DNA from 3 places in the Pedococcus sp. P2_E5 genome. Region 1 is predicted to be linked to each of the others. Evidence: predicted binding sites of a transcription regulator. Region 1 holds the regulator's gene; each other region holds the start of a gene.
What was found. Region 1 encodes LexA, which represses DNA repair genes until DNA is damaged. Its sites were predicted from a motif close to TCGAACANNTGTTCGA; they were not measured.
Positions count from the first base shown of each region.

Region 2: a site for LexA is predicted at 4,417-4,432, ahead of ruvC (crossover junction endodeoxyribonuclease RuvC). Genes of this name have one in related genera too.
Region 3: a site for LexA is predicted at 4,294-4,309, ahead of recA (recombinase RecA). Genes of this name have one in related genera too.

Region 1 is NZ_JBFUEP010000046.1:21,815-28,656, reverse strand. It holds gene AC1DVZ_RS15385 (NAD-dependent protein deacetylase) at 1-203, shown strand, start outside; gene AC1DVZ_RS15380 (class I SAM-dependent methyltransferase) at 331-999, opposite strand; gene AC1DVZ_RS15375 (N-acetyltransferase family protein) at 1,018-1,557, shown strand; gene AC1DVZ_RS15370 (DUF4259 domain-containing protein) at 1,627-2,040, shown strand; gene AC1DVZ_RS15365 (hypothetical protein) at 2,045-2,227, opposite strand; gene lexA (transcriptional repressor LexA) at 2,434-3,159, opposite strand; gene AC1DVZ_RS15355 (LysM peptidoglycan-binding domain-containing protein) at 3,448-3,846, shown strand; gene AC1DVZ_RS15350 (hypothetical protein) at 3,954-4,451, shown strand; gene AC1DVZ_RS15345 (winged helix DNA-binding domain-containing protein) at 4,515-5,666, opposite strand; gene AC1DVZ_RS15340 (SRPBCC family protein) at 5,756-6,184, shown strand; gene AC1DVZ_RS15335 (hypothetical protein) at 6,373-6,842, opposite strand, start outside.
Region 2 is NZ_JBFUEP010000045.1:20,035-26,876, forward strand. It holds gene secD (protein translocase subunit SecD) at 1-1,583, opposite strand, end outside; gene yajC (preprotein translocase subunit YajC) at 1,596-1,895, opposite strand; gene ruvB (Holliday junction branch migration DNA helicase RuvB) at 2,109-3,212, opposite strand; gene ruvA (Holliday junction branch migration protein RuvA) at 3,216-3,818, opposite strand; gene ruvC (crossover junction endodeoxyribonuclease RuvC) at 3,815-4,366, opposite strand; gene AC1DVZ_RS15185 (YebC/PmpR family DNA-binding transcriptional regulator) at 4,482-5,243, opposite strand; gene pdxT (pyridoxal 5'-phosphate synthase glutaminase subunit PdxT) at 5,240-5,848, opposite strand; gene AC1DVZ_RS15195 (GNAT family N-acetyltransferase) at 5,931-6,446, shown strand; gene kynU (kynureninase) at 6,507-6,842, shown strand, end outside.
Region 3 is NZ_JBFUEP010000037.1:19,982-26,823, reverse strand. It holds gene miaA (tRNA (adenosine(37)-N6)-dimethylallyltransferase MiaA) at 1-108, opposite strand, end outside; gene def (peptide deformylase) at 131-760, opposite strand; gene miaB (tRNA (N6-isopentenyl adenosine(37)-C2)-methylthiotransferase MiaB) at 816-2,336, opposite strand; gene AC1DVZ_RS13635 (regulatory protein RecX) at 2,370-3,011, opposite strand; gene recA (recombinase RecA) at 3,060-4,121, opposite strand; gene AC1DVZ_RS13625 (GNAT family N-acetyltransferase) at 4,448-4,903, opposite strand; gene AC1DVZ_RS13620 (ABC transporter permease) at 4,958-5,827, opposite strand; gene AC1DVZ_RS13615 (ABC transporter permease) at 5,824-6,669, opposite strand; gene AC1DVZ_RS13610 (ABC transporter ATP-binding protein) at 6,669-6,842, opposite strand, start outside.

The sequences.
Region 1 (6,842 bases):
AGGAGGCCAGCGCGCTGGTGGTCCTGGGCTCGAGCCTGAAGGTCATGAGCGGCTACCGCTTCGTTCGCCGCGCCGCCGCGCTCGGCATCCCGGTCGCGATCATCACCCGCGGACCGACCCGCGGCGATGGCGAGGCCAGCGTGCAGGTCGACGCGCCGCTCGCCCCGACCCTCGAGGAACTGCTCAGCCGCCTGGCCGCCTGACCACCGCCCACCCTCGGCCTTCCGCCGGCCCGACTTCTGGCCACTGGTGGCGCATCCGACGCGCTGACGACGCAAGACACCCAGCATGGGTGGCCAGAAGTGCGGGGTGGGCGCGAGAAGTGGGGCTTCAGCCGGTCGGCCGCCTGGCCACCAGCACGACGTCGATCGCGTCACCGTCGTCCGTCGGGCGCACGTACTCCTCGCACCGCTCGATCTGCAGGTCCCCGGCCGCGGCGCGCAGCTGCTCGGGGGTGTGCAGCAGCGCCGGGTCGGACGGGCCGCCGACCCCTTCGGTCAGGTTGCGCAGCCCGTGCCCGACGACCACCAGCGCACCGCCCGGCGCCAACCAGGTCCGGGTGCGGGACACCACGTCCGAGGGCAGGTGCAGGTATGACACGAGGACGAGGTCGTAGTGCACCTGGGGCGCCGGGTGCCAGGAGCGGGCGTCCGCCACCACCCAGTCCACCCGGATCCCGCGGCTGGAAGCCTCCTTCTCGCCCTTGGCCAGACCCACGGCAGAGAAGTCGACCGCCGTGACCCGCCAGCCCTTCGCGGCAAGCCACACGGCGTGACGGCCCTCGCCGGCGCCGAGGTCGAGGGCGCGGCCGGGTGGCCAGCCACCCACGATCCGTTCCACCTCGGCGTTGGGCGTCGCGCTCCAGACGTGCGCCTGGGCGGCATACCGCTCGTCCCACAGGGCCTGGCGATCGGTGTGCCCACCGCGGTCGGGGTCGGGCAGCTTCGCGTCGCCGGCCGAGCCGGGAGCGCCGTGGCTGTGACCGTGCTCGTGGTTCATCCCCCTAGCATCGCCGATATGAGCAGCATTGCCCCGGACAGCGGCCGCGCAATCGTCGTCCGCGACGCGACGCAGGCAGACCTTCCCGCCATGGCCGCCATCTACGACGACCAGGTCCGCACCTCGGTGGCGACCTTCGACACCGAACCCCGCGGCGCGGCATACCTCGGGGAGAAGCTGGCGGCCGCCGGCGCGGGCAACGTCGGCAATGTCGTCCTCGTCGCCTGTGCGGACGAGCAGCTGCTCGGGTACGCGTTCTCCGGCGCCTTCCGCCCGCGGCCGGCCTACGACGGCACCAAGGAGGTGTCGGTCTACCTCGCGGAGGGCGCCCGCGGTCGCGGCCTCGGCCGGACCCTGTATGCCGCGCTGCTGGCGCGGCTGGACGCCGCACCTGATGTGCACACCCAGGTGGCGGTGATCGCCCTGCCCAACGACGCGAGCGTCGCGCTGCACGTGGCGTGCGGTTTCGAGCGGGTGGGCGTGCTGCGCGAGGTCGGGCACAAGTTCGGTCGTTATGTCGACACTGCCTGGTACCAACGGATGACTCCGCAAAAGTAGGGCTGGCGCGTCGCCCCGTCTCTTGGCACCCTCGAAGGAGCATCTTTCGCACGCTGTGGAGGTTGGGAGATGGGCGCCACCGGAGCCGGGCCGTTCGAGAACGACGACGCGCTCGACCTGCTCGACGAGCTCGAGGAGTCCGAGCACGAGGTACGACGCAAGAGGGTCGAGTCGGCCCTCGACCAGGTGGTTCGTGCGCGGGGGTACATCGAGGCGCCCACCATGTCGCAGGCAGTGGCGGCCGCGGTGCTCGTGGCTGCGTGTGACGACTTCGAATCCGTCGTGGGAGAACGCAATGTGCCCTGGTGGGTCGACGAGGAACCCATCGAGGTGGACGAACAGCTCGAGGAGCTCGCCACCCGGGCGCTGCACCGGGCCCTGCAGTCCGACGACAACGAGCTCTGGGAGCTGTGGGCCGACGGTGACGGCGGCGAACGCTTCGCCACGAGGATCACGCACTACCTCGACGCGCTGGGTGACTGACTGGTTACTGCCTGGGTGACTGACTGGGGGACTGACCCGTCGCCCGGCAGACCCCGAGCACCGCGTCGATCTGGTCCAGGTTCAGCTGCGAACAGGCGTGGCTCGCGGCGTCGATCAGGTCCGCGAGCAGTTCGATCTCGGATCCGAGCACCTGGTCGGTGAGATCGGGGTCGGGATGGGCCTCCATGTGTAGAGAACGGTTGGAAGAGTCGCCTGTTACGGGGCGCAGAGCAGGCAAGCCTGGGGGGCCTTCTTGAGTCCGTTCGGGTGATGGGCCATCAGCCGAACGGACGAGGCGCGAGCCGCGCTGAGCCCACAGCGGTCCGGACACACGTGTGCCGCGGAGCGCGCGAGGCGCTCCGCGGCACACGTCGCCGGGACTGAGGGTCGAGCTCAGATCCGGCGAAGCACCGCCGTGACCTTGCCGAGAATCGTGGCGTGGTCTCCGTCGATGGGGTCGAAGGCGGCGTTGTGCGGCATCAGCCACACCTTGCCGTCCTTGCGCTTGAAGGTCTTGACGGTGGCCTCGTTGTCGAGCATCGCCGCGACGATGTCGCCGTTGTCGGCCGTGGGCTGCTGGCGCACGACGACCCAGTCGCCGTCGCAGATCGCGGCCTCGATCATCGAGTCACCGACGACCTGGAGGAGGAAGAGCTGCCCCTCGCCGACGATCTGGCGGGGGAGCGGGAAGACGTCCTCCACGGTCTCCTCGGCCAGGATCGGCACGCCGGCGGCGATGCGCCCTAGCACGGGCACGTAGGTCGCGGCAGGGCGCTGGTCGCCCGACCCGGTCTCGTCGTAGGTCGCGGTCTCGTCCTCGGCCGAGGCGCCGCCGCGGTAGCCGCGCATGTCGGCGGGGGAGTCGGGCGAGACGACCTCGATCGCGCGCGGCCGGTTGGGGTCGCGGCGCAGGAAGCCCTTGCGCTCGAGGGTGGACAGCTGGTGGGCGACCGAGCTGGGGGAGGTGAGCCCCACGGCCTCGCCGATCTCGCGCAGGCTCGGCGGGTACCCGCGCCGGTCGACCGAGTTGCGGATCACCTCGAGCACCCGTCGCTGCCGGACGGTGAGCCCGTCGCCGCGATCGCGGTCGGGCAGTTCCTTGACGTTGTCGTCGCTCATGCCGCTTCCTCACTTGAGCAGTTTCGGGTGCAGGTGCAGGTCAGGTGCCGTATGCCGGGTGCTCTCCGAGGCGTTGTCAGTGCCCTCTGATGTGCTTGCGGCATGAACACAGCGTATGGCCTTCGAACGCCTGTGCCAAACATGTGTTCGACGCGTGTCTTGATTGATTCGAACATGCGTGCTAGAAATCAGTCAAGCAGTTCTTCGCACATCCGTTCGAGGAGCGCCGCACAGAACGCCACAGCAACACCAACAGCAACAACAGCGCACGCCACGATGGAGGACCTGATGAGTGCAGCAGTCGCTTGGGACGTCGCCCCCGCACCGGTGCGGGTCCCCGTTCGCCCGGCTCGCCCCCGCCTGGTCTCGGTGCCCACCGGCGCAGAGGTCGTGGTGGCTCCGGCCGCCCCGTTGCGCCTGACCCGCGCCGCTCGGCTGGCGATCACGCTCACCGTGGTCATCGCAGCCGTGGCCCTGGCGATCGCCGTGTTCTCCGGCGGCGCGTCCGCCACCGTGATCGACCACTCCACCACGGTGCAGTCCGGTCAGACGCTGTCGCAGATCGCGGTCGAGCAGCTCCCGCAGCTGTCGATGGCCGAGGCGGTCGTCCACATCCAGGTCGCCAACGACCTCACCGACAGCAACGTCCACGCCGGTCAGACGCTCCTCATCCCCGCCGTCGGCTGAAGCCCCGACGGCCGCGTGGCCTACGCGTTTTGCGCTATGCGGTGACCGTTGGCTCTACGCGCTAACCCCGATGCGGGGCGGCTGTCGCGTGTAAGACGGTGGTCGGCATGCACACCACTACACGGATGGCGGCCGCTGTGGCCGCAGCTGCCGGGGCAGCGGCCTTCTCGGTCCTCCCGGCCACCGCCGCGGCGGGAACACCCACGTCGTTCACCGTCGACACCCAGTTCGTGGACGGGCCCAGCGACATCACCGCCGCCACCGGCCCTCTCTCGTCCTGCACCGAGGTCAGGGACCTCGAGAACTTCGGCGACCTGCGGACCCACAACCAGCTCGTCTTCAGCGGGGTCAAGGAGCTCACCTGCGGCACTGCGACGGTGACCATCGGCTACACCGCCTTCATCTCCATCCCCGCGTTCCAGAACGAGAACGTGCTCCCAGCCGGCGGCGGCTTCAGGACCTTCGGGGACTGGTGGGTCATCGACTCCACGCTGGCGGGTGTGAGCTCCGGCGGCGGCAAGCTGGCGGGCGACTCCCGCACCTGCACGCGGGATGCCGGCTCAGAGGGCTGCATCACCGACACCTTCCGGGGCTTCGTCTCCTAGACGCAGACGCAGCCCGGCGCGGGGGAACCGGCGCGGGGGCACCGGCGCGGGGGAGGGTGGCGCTCAGCGGTCGGCCCGCTTCGGCCGGCGTGCGGGGTGGCCCAGCTCGCCGCCCCACAGGTGCGGGGTGCCCTCGTTCTCGACCAGGGACAGGTCGCGCCCGAGGAACCCAGCCAGCCGCTGGGCCGCGACCCTCACCTGCGTGCGCCCTCGCTTCGAGACGGCCGGAGCGAGGTGCACCTCGACCTGGACCGCATCGGGTCGCACCGTCCGCTTCCAGAGCCCGACATTGGTGCCGTCGAGCACCACGCTCGCCCAGAACGGGTCGGTGTGCTCGGCATAGGGGTGGTCGGGCAGTGCGGAGAAGTTCACCTGCGGATAGGTCAGGACCGCCTCGTCATACGTCGGGAAGAGGTATGCCGCGGGCGCGGCAGGGGAGCGCCGGCGCACCTGAGTGGGGTCGAACCAGTGCGGGATGCCGGAGATCTCCACCTCCTCCAGGTGGTCCCCGAGCTGCGCGAGGGCGGCCTTGGTGTCGCTGACCGTCAGGGTGGCCCACCGGGTGAAGTCCTTGACCGACGCAGGTCCGTGGCCGCTGAAGAACCGCCGGACCAGCTCGACCACGGCCTCGTCGCGGCTGCGCTCGGGTGTCGGCGCGATGACCTCGTCGACGAGGGCGTAGGAGTGGTGGACACCCTTCATGGGCCCCGAGCAGACCAGGCCGCGCATCTCGGCGACGATGAGCAGGTGGCCGAGCTGTTCGCCGGGCTTGATGGGGGAGCCGCGCTCGACGAAGGCCTCACCGAGCTCGGGTCGAGTCAGGAAGTGCTTGTCCTGCAACAGTTTTGCCAGCAGCTCGAACCCGTCGCCGAGACGCCTGGTGTCGTCGAGGCCGAGCTGACGGTGCCGCGCTCCCATGCTCGACAGCACCCGCGGTGAGGTGAGGGCGAGGATCCAGCGCAGGTCCTCCGGAGCGACGAAGTGCCACGTCGGCCTCAGGATGTGGGTGCGCACGAAGGCGCCGGCGTCGAACTCACGCTGCACCGCGGCATACCGGTCCTTGCGGGAGCGCATCGCGAGCGAGAAGAAGGCGTGGTCGCGCTCCTGGCTCTGCACGCAGGTGAGCAGCCGCACGGCGTCGGCGGCGCGGGGGAGCGGCGCCGAGCTGAGCCGCTGGGTGGCCAGCCGCTGGGCGAGGACGGTGGCGTGATCCATGGCGTCATCCTCTCGAATACCGATGACAGCCTCTCGAATACCGCCGCCAGCCTCTCGAATACCGCCGACAGGTGCGCGACCATGGAGGGGTGGAGCAGAGCACGACCGTCGACATCGCCGCCTCGCCGGAGCGGGTCTGGGACGTGCTCACGGACGTCGAGCACTGGTCGGACTGGACGGAGTCGGTGCGCTGGGTGCGCCGCCTCGAGGACGGACCCCTGCGGACGGGCTCGACGGCCAAGATCAGCCAGCCCAAGGTCCCGACCGTGGACTGGGTGGTGACCGAGTTCGACCCGGGGCGGGAGTTCACGTGGGTGTCGGCCGGACCGGGGGCGCTCACCACGGCGAGGCACTCGGTGGAGGCGCTCCCCGGGGGCGGCAGCCGGGTCCGGCTCTCGGTGGACCAGAGCGGGATCGTGGGCTCGCTGGTCGGCCGGCTCTACCGCGGGCTCACCGAGCGATACCTCGCGATGGAGTCGGCGGGGCTCAAGGCGCAGTGCGAGGCCCGGCTCGCCTGAGGGGCCGATGAGTTCACGCGACGAGGCGATGGCCAACTTCGGTGCGGTGGTCGGCGGGCGCGGGCTGAGCGGGAGTCCGCCAAGGGAGTGACACGGGTGCTGTTGGCCCACGTCAGGCAGCTTGACGTGGCGTCAAGGTGCCTGACGCGCTGAGAACCACGGTGCGCGGGCTGGGTAGCCGGCCCCGCTCAGGTGCTGACGCCCCGCAGCTGGACGTCTGCGGCATACCCGCCTAGCTGTGCGGTGAGCTTGGCCGTCGCGGTGCCGGGACCGACCGGCGTCCAGGTCACGGTCACGGAGACCGCGTCGCCGGGGGCGATGGCGCCCTCGGTCTCGAGCTGGGCCACGAACCCGGCCGTCGACGGCTCCACCACAAGGGAGCCCGCCGCGATGCCGAGGGCGTCCTTGCTGCCGTTGAACAGGTGCACGGTGCTGCCCACCGGGTTGGTGCCCGTCGTGGTCAGCTCGAGGGTGCGCGGCACGAAGGCCACGATGTCCTTGGTCGTGGCCGCGCCCGGACCGAGGATGACGTCGGCCACACGTTCGATGAGGTGCCGGAAGGTCTCCTCCCGGAAGCCGATGACGAACGCGATCACGGCCAGGATGGCGATGCCCGGGCCGTCGTAGGCCACCGGGACCGCGGCTGCCGACCCGTCGG
Region 2 (6,842 bases), on a different contig from region 1:
ATCAGGGTTGTGAGGCCGAGGGTGAAGGCGAACCCACGCACGTTGGAGGACGCCAGCAGGTAGAGGACGAAGGCGGCCAGGAAGTTCACGCCGTCCGCGGCCAGGATGGTGCGTCGAGCCCGGCGCCACCCGGTGTCGACGGCAGCACGCAGGGGCCTGCCCTCTCGCACCTCGTCGCGGATGCGTTCGAAGTAGACGATGAAGGAGTCGGCGGTGACACCGATGGCCACGATCAGCCCTGTCACGCCGGCCATGTCGAGTCTGAAGTTGTGCGACCAGCCGAGTACCGCGATCGCGCCGTAGGTCAGCAGCGCCGCGATGATGATCGACAGCACGGTGACCAGGCCGAGGGCGCGGTACTGCGCGAGGGAGTACATGAAGACCAGCGCGAAGCCGATGACGCCGGCGATCAGACCCATCCTGAGCTGCTCGCTGCCGAGGGTCGGGCTGATCTGGTCACGGGTCTGCAGCGTGAACGACAGCGGCAGGGCACCGAACTTGAGCTGGTTGGCCAGGTCGCGGGCCGACTGGATCGTGAACTGGCCCGAGATGCTGGCCTGTCCGTCGAGGATCGCCGCCTGGAAGTACGGTGCGACGATCACGCGCGAGTCCAGGGTGGCGGCCATCTGGTTGCGCGGGGACTCGAGGGAGACCATCCGCTTGCTCGCCTCGGCGTAGGCCTTGGTGCCCTCGGACTTGAAGCTCAGGGTGATCTCGACGGTGCTGGACGGCTGGCCGTTGGACAACGGTCGGTAGCCGGCCGCGGCGTCCTTGATCTGGTCGCCGTTCACCACGACCGGGCCGAGGATGTACTTCTCGGCGCCGTCGTCGCTGCAGGTCACGAGCGGCTTCGCGGGGTCGTCCACGATCTTGTCGACCGCGGCGGGGTCGGAGCAGTCCAGCGCCTGGAAGGCCTTGGAGAGGTCGTCGGTGACCCAGGCCAGGTCGCTGCCGTTCTGCGGCGCCGCCGTCGAGCCCGTGGGCTTGGCCGTCGACGTGGCAGTCGCGGTGTCCGTGGGGGTGGGCGTCGTTGCCTTGACGAACGCCCCGGGCAGGCCCGAGCCGGCCGAGGTCGCCGAGCCCGTGGCCGTGGCGGAGGGACTGGGCGCCTTGCTGGTCGGCGTGGCGGTGCCGGTACCCGTTGCCGTCCCGGTGGCCGTGCCCGTCGGGGTCGGCTGGTTCACTCCGGGCGCCGCCGCGAGCACGGGACGGAAGCGCATCTGCGAGGACTTGCGGATGGCGTCCTCGGTCGTCTTGTCCAGGCTCGTGCCCGGGACGCTCACCACGATGTCCTCGCCGTTGCGCGTGGTCACCTCGGCGCCCGCGACGCCGTTGGCGTCGACGCGCTGGACGATGATGTCGCGCGCCTGGGTCAGCTGCTCGTTGGTGACCCGGCTGTTGCCGACCAGGACCGGCTTCAGCACCAGCTGGGTGCCGCCGTCGAGGTCGAGACCGAGCTTGGGCTGCCACTGGGCGTCACCCCAGGTGGTCGCGGCGAAGAGCAGGCCGTAGAGGCCGAGGCTGAGAGCCGCCAGCGCCGACAGGACCTTCAGCGGCTTGCGGTTGTGTGGGTTGATTGCCACGTGCGGGGACCTCTACTCGGTGGTGCTGGGTGCGGCCGGCCCGCTGGACACCGTCTTGGTGCCGATGGCGCGCCGGTCGAAGCGGACGGTGACCCCGGGGCTGATCTCCAGGGTGGCGGTGCTGTCGTCGAGGGAGATGATCGTGCCGTAGAGCCCGGAGGTCGTGCAGACCTCGTCGCCGACAGCCAGGGCTGCCTGCAGTGACTGCACCTCGCGCTGGCGCCGACGCTGGCTGAACACCATGAAGATGATGAGCAGCACCGGCAGCGCAAAGATCAGCAGGCTGGCTATGGGCGAGCCGCCATTCGACATGGAGCAGTCCCTTCACGGTTGGGGCAGTCAGTGTGCGGCGCCACGCAGTCGGGCACGCGCAAGTCCCCGGCTCCAGCCGGGGGACCGCCCGAGTGTAGGTGACGCACGGCATACCGACCAACGTGCCCCACCGTGGCTGCGTTCCAATCGTGACCTTTGCCGGCCAGCCACAACCACCCCGCAGGTATGCCGCGGGCACGCCGGCAGAGCGGGTCACCCGCCGAAGCGGCCCTCACCGGTGTCCAGGGGCAGGCTGGGCTGGGGCTGGTAGCCGTGCGGGGGCGTCAGGCCGAGGTGCTGCCACGCCATGGCGGTCGCGGCGCGGCCACGGGGCGTGCGGGTGATGAAGCCCTCACGGACGAGGAACGGCTCGGCGACGGTCTCGACCGTGTCGGCCTCCTCCCCCACGGCGACGGCCAGGGTCGACAGACCGACCGGTCCCCCTCCGAACCGCCTGCACAGGGAGTCGAGGACGGCACGGTCGAGTCGGTCCAGGCCGCGGTCGTCGACGTCGAACAGGGCCAGCGCGGCGTGCGCCGCCTCCTCGTCCACGACGTGGCGTCCGTGCACCTGGGCCCAGTCGCGGACCCGACGCAGCAGTCGGTTGGCGACGCGTGGTGTGCCACGCGACCGACGGGCGATCTCGGTGATGCCGTCGGTGTCGGCCGACACCTCGAGCAGTCGCGCAGAACGTTCCAGGATCGTGACCAGGTCCTCGGCGGAGTAGAAGTCGAGGTGTCCGGTGAAGCCGAACCGGTCGCGCAGCGGTGCGGGCAGGAGCCCCGCCCGGGTGGTGGCGCCCACGACGGTGAAGGCCGGGAGCTCCAGCGGGATGGCCGTGGCGCCGGGGCCCTTGCCGACGATGACGTCGACGCGGAAGTCCTCCATGGCGAGGTAGAGCATCTCCTCGGCCGAGCGCGACATGCGATGGATCTCGTCGAGGAAGAGCACCTCCCCCTCCATGAGCGAGGAGAGCACGGCCGCGAGATCGCCTGCGTGCTGGATGGCGGGGCCGCTGGTGATGCGGATCGGACGCTCGAGCTCGGTGCCGATCAGCATGGCCAGGGTGGTCTTGCCCAGCCCCGGCGGCCCGGACAGCAGGACGTGGTCGGGCGGCGTCCCGCGTCTCCTTGCTGCCTCGAGCACGAGCGACAGCTGGTCGCACACCCGGGTCTGGCCGGTGAACTCGCTGAGCCTGCGCGGTCGCAGGGCCGCCTCGACGGTGCGTTCGTCGGCGTCGCCCTCGGCGTCGACCACGCGCGCGGTGGCATCGATCGAGGAGTCCTCGAACATCTCGGAGGAGAACCCGTCAGCCATGGCCTATCGCCCGAGCTCTCGCAGGGCCGCACGGAGCATCGCGGAGACGTCGGCACCGGCCGGCGCTGCCTCCGCGGCCCGTGACACCGCGTCATCGGCCTGCTTGGCGGAGTAGCCGAGCCCCACGAGCGCCTCGGCCACCTGGTCACGCCACGCGGTGGCGCCCACGGCCGGGACCGCGGTCGCGGCACCGGCCGCACCGGACGGCATACCGAGCTTGTCGCGCAGCTCGAGGACGATCCGCTCGGCCCCCTTGCGGCCGATGCCGGGCACCTTGGTGAGCGTCGCGAGGTCGGCGCTGCCGACCGCGGCCCGCAATCGGTCCGGGGCCAGGACCGAGAGCATCGCGAGGGCGATCCGAGGTCCGACACCCGAGACGGTCTGCACCTGTTCGAAGATGTCACGCTCGTCGTCGGACGTGAAGGCGTAGAGGGTCAGCGAGTCCTCGCGGACGACCAGGGTGGTCGCGAGCAGCGCCTCCTGACCGAGGTGCAGCGAGGACGCGGTGGCCGGCGTCGTGTGCAGCAGCATGCCGACTCCCCCGACCTCGACGACCACGCGGTCGAGACCGATGTGCCGCACCGGTCCGCGGACCGAGGCGATCACCGGGCCACCGCCGCTCGGCCGGCCGCGCGAAGACGTGCCTGTTCCGCGCGGGCGGCGTCCTGGAGCCGGTTGGCGGCTGCGCCCTGCCAGAGGTGGCAGATCGCGAGGGCCAGGGCGTCGGCGGCATCGGCGGGCTTGGGCGGGGACTCCATCCGCAGGATCCGGGTCACCATCGCCGTCACCTGGGCCTTGTCGGCCCGACCGGATCCGGTGACCGCCGCCTTGACCGAGGTCGGCGTGTGCAGCTGGACCGGCAGCCCCCTGCGTGCCGCGGCCAGCAGCGGGATCGCCGAGGCCTGCATGGTGTTCATGACGCTGGCGACGTTGACGTCGGCGAAGACCTGCTCCACGGCGATCGCATCGGGCTCGAACCGGTCGAGCCAGGCGTCGAGCTCGGTCTGGAGGTAGAGCAGCCGCTCGGCGGTCGGCTCGGTGGCGGGGGAACGCACCACACCGACGGCGACGAGGCGGACCTGGCGACCACGACCGCCCTCGACCACACCGATGCCACACCGGGTCAGGCCGGGATCGACCCCGAGTACGCGCACGACAGCTGCTCCCTCACGTCCGACTGTGTTTTTCGAACGAGCATGCGTTTCCGAACACATGTTCGGGTTGAACGCTACACACCGGTCCGCACCTGCGGGCGCAGCAACACGCCTTCTACTCGTCGTCGTCCTCGATCTCGGCGAGCACGTCGTCGCTGATGTCTCCGTTGGCGAACACGTCCTGCACGTCGTCGGAGTCCTCCAGGGCCTCGATGACGCGGATCATCTTGCGCGCACCGTCGGCGTCGAGCGGGACCCGCAGGTTCGGCACCCACGAGGCCTCGGCCGAGTCGTAGTCGATCCCGGCGTCCTGGACGGCTTTGCGGACGGCGACGAAGTCGGTCGCCTCGGAGATGATCTCGAACGCGTCGCCGAGGTCGTTGACCTCGTCGGCGCCCGCCTCGAGGACGATCTCGAGGATGTCGTCCTCGGTCTTGTCCCCCTTGGGGACCACGACGACGCCCTTGCGGTCGAAGACGTAGGACACCGAACCGGGGTCGGCCAGCTGGCCTCCGTTGCGGGTCAGCGCGGTGCGGACCTCGGCGGCCGCCCGGTTGCGGTTGTCCGTCAGGCACTCGATGAGGACGGCGACACCGCCGGGCGCGTAGCCCTCGTAGGTGATGGTCTCCCAGTCGGCGCCACCGGCCGTCGCACCGGACCCGCGCTTGACGGCGTTGTCGATGTTGTTGTTGGGGACCGAGGTCTTCTTGGCCTTCTGGATGGCGTCGTAGAGCGTCGGGTTGCCCGTGGGGTCACCGCCACCGGTGCGCGCGGCGACCTCGATGTTCTTGATCAGCTTGGCGAAGAGCTTGCCCCGCTTCGCGTCGATGGCAGCCTTCTTGTGCTTCGTGGTTGCCCATTTGCTGTGGCCGCTCATGCCTTGCCTCTCACGATCTCGACGAACAACTGGTGGAACCGGTGGTCACCGGTCACTTCCGGGTGGAAGGAGGTGGCCATCAGCGACCCCTGACGAACGGCGACGATCCTACCTGCGGCGGGTCCGTCCTCGACGCGGGCCAGCACCTCGACCCCCTCGCCCACCTCTTCGACCCACGGCGCACGGATGAACACGGCCCGCATGGGCGCACCACCGATGGCCCGGATGTGCAGGTCCTCCTCGAAGGAGTCCACCTGCCGGCCGAACGCGTTGCGACGCACCGTGATGTCGAGACCGCCGAGCGTCTGCTGGTCGGGTCGGGCGTCGGCGATGCGGTCGGCGAGCATGATCATCCCCGCGCAGGACCCGTATGCCGGCATGCCGGCTCCCAGCCGCGCCCGCAGTGGGTCGCGCAGGTCGAAGGCCCGGACCAGCTTGTCCATGGTCGTGRACTCCCCGCCGGGGATGATGAGCGCGTCCACCGCGTCCAGCTCGGAGGTCCGGCGCACGGTGGCGCCGCGGGCTCCTGCCTGCTCCACGGCATACAGGTGCTCGCGCACGTCGCCCTGGACGGCGAGGACACCAATGGTGGGAACCGAACTCACCGCGCCAGCGTAGGGCCGCAGCTGACAGCCGGATCGCCTGGGTCCTCCGGCTCGCCGGCGGGGGCGACCTAGAGTTGTGGGCATGGGTCAGGTCGTGGTTCGTGAGCGCACGTCGCAGGACATCCCCGTGCTGGCCGACGTGCTCGCCGCGCAGCGACCGCACTCGGGGTATCCCCAGAACTGGCCCCTGCCGTTCCCGGTGGAGGACTTCATCGCGCGCGCCGACGAGGACGCGGCCTGGGCCGCCGAGCTCGACGGCCGCGTGGTCGGGCACGTTGCCGTCGCGCGCGTGGAGCCCGGCATGGAGGCGGACCTCTGGATGGCTGGTACCGGCCGGTCCCGAGAGGAGCTCGCCGCAGTGGCCGTGCTGTTCGTCGACCACACGGTGGTCGGCCGCGGCGTCGGCAAGGCCCTCCTCGCGAAGGCGGTCGAAGCGATCCGCGGCTCGGGCCGGACTCCGGTGCTGGACGTCGTGCAGGAGACCGCATCGGCTGTGGAGCTGTACCGGCGCAGGGGGTGGCAGGTCGTCGGCGAGGGTCGTCCCTGGTGGTTGCCGGACGACCACCAGAACGTGCTCTTCATGGCGCTGCCGGACTGACCTGAGAAAGCCGCCTCGGGGCCCTGACATCGCCCGCCGCCGCCCCGATAGGTTGCGGACATGACCGACCTCGCCTCCCGTGCCGCTGCCCTCGACGCCGAACACGCCTCGACCGACCGCCGCAGCGCCTTCCGCATCCCCGACGGTGTGATCTACCTCGACGGCAACTCGCTCGGCGCGCTCTCGGTCGCCGCTGCCGAGACCGCCGCCGACGTGGTGTCCAGGCAGTGGGGCGAGCAGCTCATCCGGGCGTGGAACGAGTCCGACTGGTGGGGTGCCCCCGAACGCGTCGGCGACCGCATCGGTTCGCTGGTGGGTGCGGCTCAGGGGCAGGTCGTCGTCACCGACTCGACCTCGGTCAACCTGTTCAAGGCCATCGTCGCCGCCTCGCGGATG
Region 3 (6,842 bases), on a different contig from region 1:
GGCGTCGGCACTGACCACCTCGCCCCCGAGGGCCTCGGCGAGGTCGAGGGCGAGGTCGGACTTGCCCGTCGCCGTGGGTCCGACGACGCCGACCACCATGGGCGTCATCGGCGCACAGGTCGTGCTCGGGTCACAGGTCGTGCTCGTGGTCGTGCCAGTGCTCGCTGTCGGGGTCGTCGTGGTCGTGGTCGTGACCGAACGGATCCGGATCGACACCGGGGTGCCAGGCGAACCCGGGCTTGCCCCAGCCCTGCTTCTTGACCGCCTTGCGCGCCTTCCTGCCCCACCGCTCGCCCAGGCGGTCGACGTAGAGGAAGCCGTTGAGGTGGTCGTACTCGTGCTGCATGCAGCGGGCGAACCAGCCCGTGGCCTCGAACGAGAGCTCCGCACCGTCGACGTCGAAACCGGTGACCGTCGCCGACTCTCCGCGCTTGAGCGGGAAGCTCTCCCCCGGCACCGAGAGGCACCCCTCCGCCTCGTCGTGCGGGTCCGGCTCGTCGAGGGAGGCCTTGGTCGAGGTGACGTAGGGGTTGACGATGGCCCCCCGCGCGGGGACACCGTCCTCGTTGTCCATCTGCCAGGTGAAGACGCGAAGGCCGACGCCGATCTGGGGAGCGGCCAGGCCAACTCCGTTGGCGGCGTCCATGGTGTCGAACATGTCGGCGACGAGGCTGCGCAGGTCGTCGTCGAACGTCGCCACGGGTTCGGCCCGGCGATGGAGCACGGGCTCGCCGGTGATGACGATGGGGCGGACGGTCATGGCCGGAAGTCTTCCAGACGGCGCTGGTCGCACCCGGTTCCGGGTGCTGCCGCGCTCAGCCGCACGACGGCGCCGGGACCGCGGCCGGTCGGCCCACACCCGGCATACCCAGGGAAACCCCCGGCTTGCCCGGGACCGGCGCGTCCTGCAGGGCTGCCCACGCGTCGCCACCCGTGGTGCGCCGCACGGAGTAGGCACCACCCTCCAGGGCGGCGTCGGCCACGAGGTGGTGCGGGGCGCCGTAGGTGACACCGACGGTGACCATGTCGCCGGGCCGAGGGCGCTCAGCGCCGTCAGGGACGGCGAAGTGGACCAGCCGGTTGTCACGCGCGCGCCCCGAAAGGCGGTGTGTCGCAGTGTCCTTGCGACCTTCGCCGGTGGCGACGAGGACTTCGACGTCCCGACCCTCGACGGTGCGGTTCTCGGCCCAGGAGATCTCCTCCTGTGCGGCGATGAGCCGCTCGTACCGCTCCTGGACCACGGCCTTCGGCACCTGGTCCGCCATCGTCGCAGCCGGCGTGCCCGCGCGGATCGAGTACTGGAAGGTGAACGCGCTGGCGAACCGGGACTCGCGCACCACCCGCAGCGTCTCCTCGAAATCCGCCTCGGTCTCGCCCGGGAAACCCACGATGATGTCGGTCGTGATCGCGGCATCGGGGATCTGCTCACGCACCCGGTCGATGATGCCGAGGAACTTCTCGCTGCGGTAGGACCGGCGCATCTGCTTCAGGACGCGGTCCGACCCCGACTGCAAAGGCATGTGCAGGCTCGGCATGACGTTGGGGGTCTGGGCCATCGCGGCGATGACGTCGTCGGTGAAGGCCGCCGGGTGGGGGCTGGTGAAGCGCACCCGCTCGAGCCCGTCGACGTCACCGCAGGCGCGCAGGAGCTTGCCGAAGGCGAACCGGTCGCCGAACTCGACGCCGTAGGTGTTGACGTTCTGCCCCAGCAGGGTGATCTCGACGACGCCCTGCTCGACCAGGGCCTGTACCTCGGCAAGGACGTCACCGGGGCGACGGTCGGCCTCCTTGCCGCGCAGGCTCGGGACGATGCAGAACGTGCAGGTGTTGTTGCAGCCCACTGAGATCGACACCCATCCGGCGTAGGCCGAGTCGCGCCGGGTGGGGAGCGTGCTGGGGAACACCTCGAGGCTCTCGAGGATCTCGACCTCGGCGCGCTTGTTGTGGCGGGCCCGGTCGAGCAGGGCGGGCAGGCTTCCGATGTTGTTGGTGCCGAACACGACGTCGACCCACGGAGCACGCTGCACGATCGTGGAGCGGTCCTTCTGCGCCATGCAGCCGCCGACCGCGATCTGCATGTCGGGGTTCCTGGTCTTGGCAGGACGCAGCTGGCCGAGGTTGCCGTAGAGCTTGTTGTCGGCGTTCTCACGCACCGCACAGGTGTTGAAGACGACGACGTCGGCCGCCTCCGGCCGCGTGGTCGCGGGCAGGCTGTTGACGTCGATGTAGCCCGCCGTCTCGAGCAGGCCGGCGAGCCGCTCCGAGTCGTGCACGTTCATCTGGCAGCCGTGCGTGCGGACGTCGTAGGTCTTGGGTGCAGTGGTGGTGGTACTCATCGCACGCCAAGGGTACGGGGTGAACGCGCCGACTCAGTCGCGCTGATGCTCGGGGGCGGCGGCAATCGCCTCGCGGATGACCGCCATCGCCAGGTCTGCGGGGTAGCCCTTGCGCGCGAGCATCCCGGCCAGTCGCCGCTTCTGGACGACCGGCTCCAGTCCGTGCATCGACCTGAGCCGCTTGGTCACGAGCTGTGCGGCACGGTCGCGCTCGTCCTCGGGGTTGATCGACTCGAGGGTCGCCCTGGCGGTCTCGTCGTCGACACCCTTGGTCCGCAGCTCACGCGCCAGCGCGCGCCGGGCCAGGCCGCGTCCGGCTTGTTGCGACCGGACGAGCATCCCCGCGTAGGCCTCGTCGTCGACCAGCCCGACCGAGGTCATCCGGTCGAGCACGGCCTCGGCGACATCGTCGGGACAGTTGCGTTGGCGCAGCTTGTCACGCAGCTGCTGACGACTCTTGGGCGACAGGGCGAGCTGTCGCAGCACGATCTGGCGCGCGACGTCGTAGGCGTCCGGCTCGCCGTCACGCGCCTGGAGGTCTGCCTCGGGGTCGCCGGGGACGGGTTGCCAGGCCCGTGGGCGTGCCGGTCTCGGCTGCGGCTCGTCGGCGGGAGCGGACGCCGCGGCCAGGGCCGCCTCAAGGGCTGCCCTGGCCGCGTCGTGTCGTTCGGTCATTGCGGATCAGTCACTGCTCGCTCAGTGGCGGGTCGCTCGAGCCGTGGCTCAGAACTCGACCGGCACCTCGGGGACGGCGTCGGCCGGCTTGTCGACCTGCGGACCGATCCCGAGCTTTTCCTTGATCTTCTTCTCGATCTCGTTGCCGAGGTCGGGGTTGTCCTTGAGGAACTGACGGGCGTTCTCCTTGCCCTGCCCGAGCTGGTCACCCTCGTAGGTGTACCAAGCTCCGGCCTTGCGGACGAAGCCCTGCTCGACGCCCATGTCGATGAGCCCACCCTCGCGGGAGATGCCCTGGCCGTAGAGGATGTCGAACTCGGCCTGCTTGAACGGCGGCYCCACCTTGTTCTTGACGACCTTGACCCGGGTGCGGTTGCCGACCGGCTCGCTGCCGTCCTTGAGCGTCTCGATGCGACGCACGTCCAGGCGCACCGAGGCGTAGAACTTCAGCGCCTTGCCACCTGTCGTCGTCTCGGGCGAGCCGAACATGACGCCGATCTTCTCGCGCAGCTGGTTGATGAAGATGGCCGTCGTGCCGGTGTTGTTGAGGGCGCCGGTGAGCTTGCGCAGGGCCTGGGACATCAGCCGGGCCTGCAGGCCGACGTGGCTGTCACCCATCTCGCCCTCGATCTCGGCACGTGGCACGAGCGCGGCGACGGAGTCGATGACGATGATGTCGATGGCGCCCGAGCGGATCAGCATGTCGGCGATCTCGAGCGCCTGCTCCCCCGTGTCGGGCTGGCTGACCAGGAGTGCGTCGGTGTCGACCCCGAGCTTCTTGGCGTAGTCAGGGTCGAGGGCGTGCTCGGCGTCGATGAACGCTGCGATACCGCCGGCCTTCTGCGCACTGGCCACCGCGTGCAGCGCGACCGTCGTCTTGCCCGAGGACTCCGGGCCGTAGATCTCCACGACGCGGCCGCGGGGGAGCCCGCCGATGCCGAGCGCGACATCGAGCGCGATCGAGCCGGTGGGGATCACGTCGATGGGGGGCCGGACGTCGTCGCCGAGGCGCATGACCGCACCCTTGCCGAACGACTTCTCGATCTGCCCCATCACGCTGTCGAGGGACTTTGCCTTCTGGTCCACAGTGGGAGTGTTCGCTCCAGCCATTCTGGCCACCGTTCCTTCTTTCGCTTCGAGTCGGGCGCGCCTGCCTTCGACCCTGGGGCAGCTGATCTGCTTGTCGGGTCAGACGCTAGGTGTCGGCACCGACAGCCGTCCGGGACGCTCTCGCGGCCTGTGGACGGTGGGTCTGTCGCGGTTCCACCTGTGGATGACATTACCGAACACCTGTTCGAAATCCGGCATCCGACGCGCGACACGCCGCCATCTTTTCCGCGACACCTCTCGCGACCCTCCCCGGACGGTGCGAGACAGGTCCCGAGACCTTCCCCAAGGCGCTCGGGGAGACCAGCCGCAGGTCCGCCTCCGCCGGTTCAGTCCTCCGTGCGACCGTCGCGCCGCATCGGCGTGTGCGGGATCCCGTCGTCGAGGAAGCCTCGTCCGCTCGGCGCGAAACCGAACGCGGCATACCAGTCCACAAGGTGCGACTGGGCGTCGAGCACCACGGCTCGCTCCCCCGCCACGTCGAGCGCCGCTCGCACCAGCAGCCGGGCCAGACCGTGGCCGCGCGCCTGCGGCGCCGTCGCCACCCGACCGATGCGCAGGGCCTCCCCGTCGTCCAGCAACCGCAGGGTCGCCACCGGCAGACCGTCCTGCTCGACCCACAGGTGGCGCGTCGCCGGCTCGAGGTCACGGCCGTCGAGGTCGAGGTAGGGGCAGTCCTGCTCCACGACGAAGACCTGGGAACGCAGCGCCCACAAGCGGTACCCCGTCAGGGGGTCGAGGTCGGCAAAGCCCGCCAGCCGCACACCGTCCGCCCGCTCCTGCATGTCGTCGATGCTAGGCGCCCGGAGGACGACGACCGAGGGACTACGACCGAGGGACTACGAGAGGAGCAGCTTCTCCAGGCGGCGGGCCGTCCCCACGACGCCGATCCCGCCCAGCACCACGAGGTAGCCCACGTGCGCGAGCACCCCCCAGCCGACGTCGCCGAGCATCAGCGCGCGTTCGAGGGCGACGCCGTGGTAGAGCGGCGTCACCCGCACCAGCCACTGGAGGGCCTCGGGATAGGTCGACAGCGGGAAGAACGTCGCGGAGAACAGGAACATCGGCTGGATGGCCAAGGTGATGTAGTCGAAGTGCACCCAGGACTTCATGAACGTGGTCGCGAACATCCCCAGCGCGGCGAAGGCGAACCCTATGAAGACCGCAGCCGGCAGGGCCAGCAGAGCCCACCACGACCCGACCGCCCCTGCGAGCAGCGCGACGACGAGGAAGGCCGCGGAGTAGAGGCCACCACGGATGAGGGACCAGGCGATCTCGCCGACGGCGATGTCGCGCGGGCCCATCGGCGTCGCGAGGACCGCGTCGTAGAGCTTGGCGTAGCGCAGCTTGAAGAACACGTTGAAGGTCGAGTCGAACACGGCGCCGTTCATCGCCGAGGCGGCCAGCAGCGCGGGGGCCACGAACTGGGGGTAGGAGACCACTGCACCCGAGTCGGTCGTGACGGTCTTCACGAGCGCACCGATGCCGATACCGAGGGAGAACAGGTAGAACACCGGCTCGGCGAACCCGGTCACCAGCGCGATCCAGCCGTGGCGGAACGACGTGACGTTGCGTTCGATGAGCATCCTGGCCAGTCCGGCCCCGGCGGGCATCGGCACCAGCCTGGCCAGCCGCGCCGACGCCTGTGCGCGCCCGGACCCGGACGAGGACCCGGACGCGGACCGGGGGCTGGAGGTCGAGGTGCTCACGGGACCAGCCGCCTCGCGAAGGCCTTCTCCGCGAGCCACCAGCCCACCGCGGCATACATCGCCAGCACCAGCAGGTGACCGAAGAACGGCGCCCAGACGACAACACCTGTCGCCACCGCACGACACGCCTCCACCCCGTGCCACAGCGGGGTGACCCACGCGATGGGCTGCATCCAGCCGGGCAGCTGCTCGATGGGGAAGAACGTGCCGGAGAACAGCATCAGCGGCGTCACGATCCAGCGGAACAGGATGTTGAAGCCGTCATCGCCCTCCTGCCTGGCGGTGAACGCGAAGATCGGGGTGGTGAACGCCATCCCCGTGAGGATCGCGATCGGCAGGCACAGGACCGCGTACACGGACCCGAAGCCACCGAACAGCGACGCCACCGCCATGAAGATCGCCGTGGCCGTCGTGAGGTGGGCAGCCACCGCGAGGAAGTGGCCTCGCAGGACGTCGCGCACGGTCATGGGCGACGCGAGCATGGCGTGGTAGCCCATGTTCCACTTGATGTAGCCGAGCACCTGGTAGGTCGACTCCCCCATCGCGACCCACATCGTCTGGGTGGCGACGATGGCCGGGACGACGAACTGCAGGTAGGGCAGGCCGCCCACTCCGCCCACCCGGTCGTCGACGAGTGAGCCCAACCCGATGCCCATGGCCAGCAGGAAGAACAGCGGCGACAGGAACCGGCCGATGATGCTCCCTCGCCACGTGCGTCGGTAGACCGTGAGGAAGTAGGTGAAGACGGCGAGGACCCGTTCGGTGGCGGAGAGGGGCTGACGGATGCCGTGGTCCGCCCGGGACTGGGGATGAAGCTGCGGCTGCGGCTCGTGGAGCGCCATCAGTCCACCAGGGTCCGGCCGGTGAGGTGCAGGAACACGTCCTCGAGCGTGGCTCGGCGCACGAGCGAGGACAGGGGTGCGATCCCGCGCGAGTGCACGAGTGCCGCAGCCTGGTCACCGTCGTCGGCGTAGACGAGGAGTCGATCGGGCAGTACCTCGACCCGCTCGCCGAT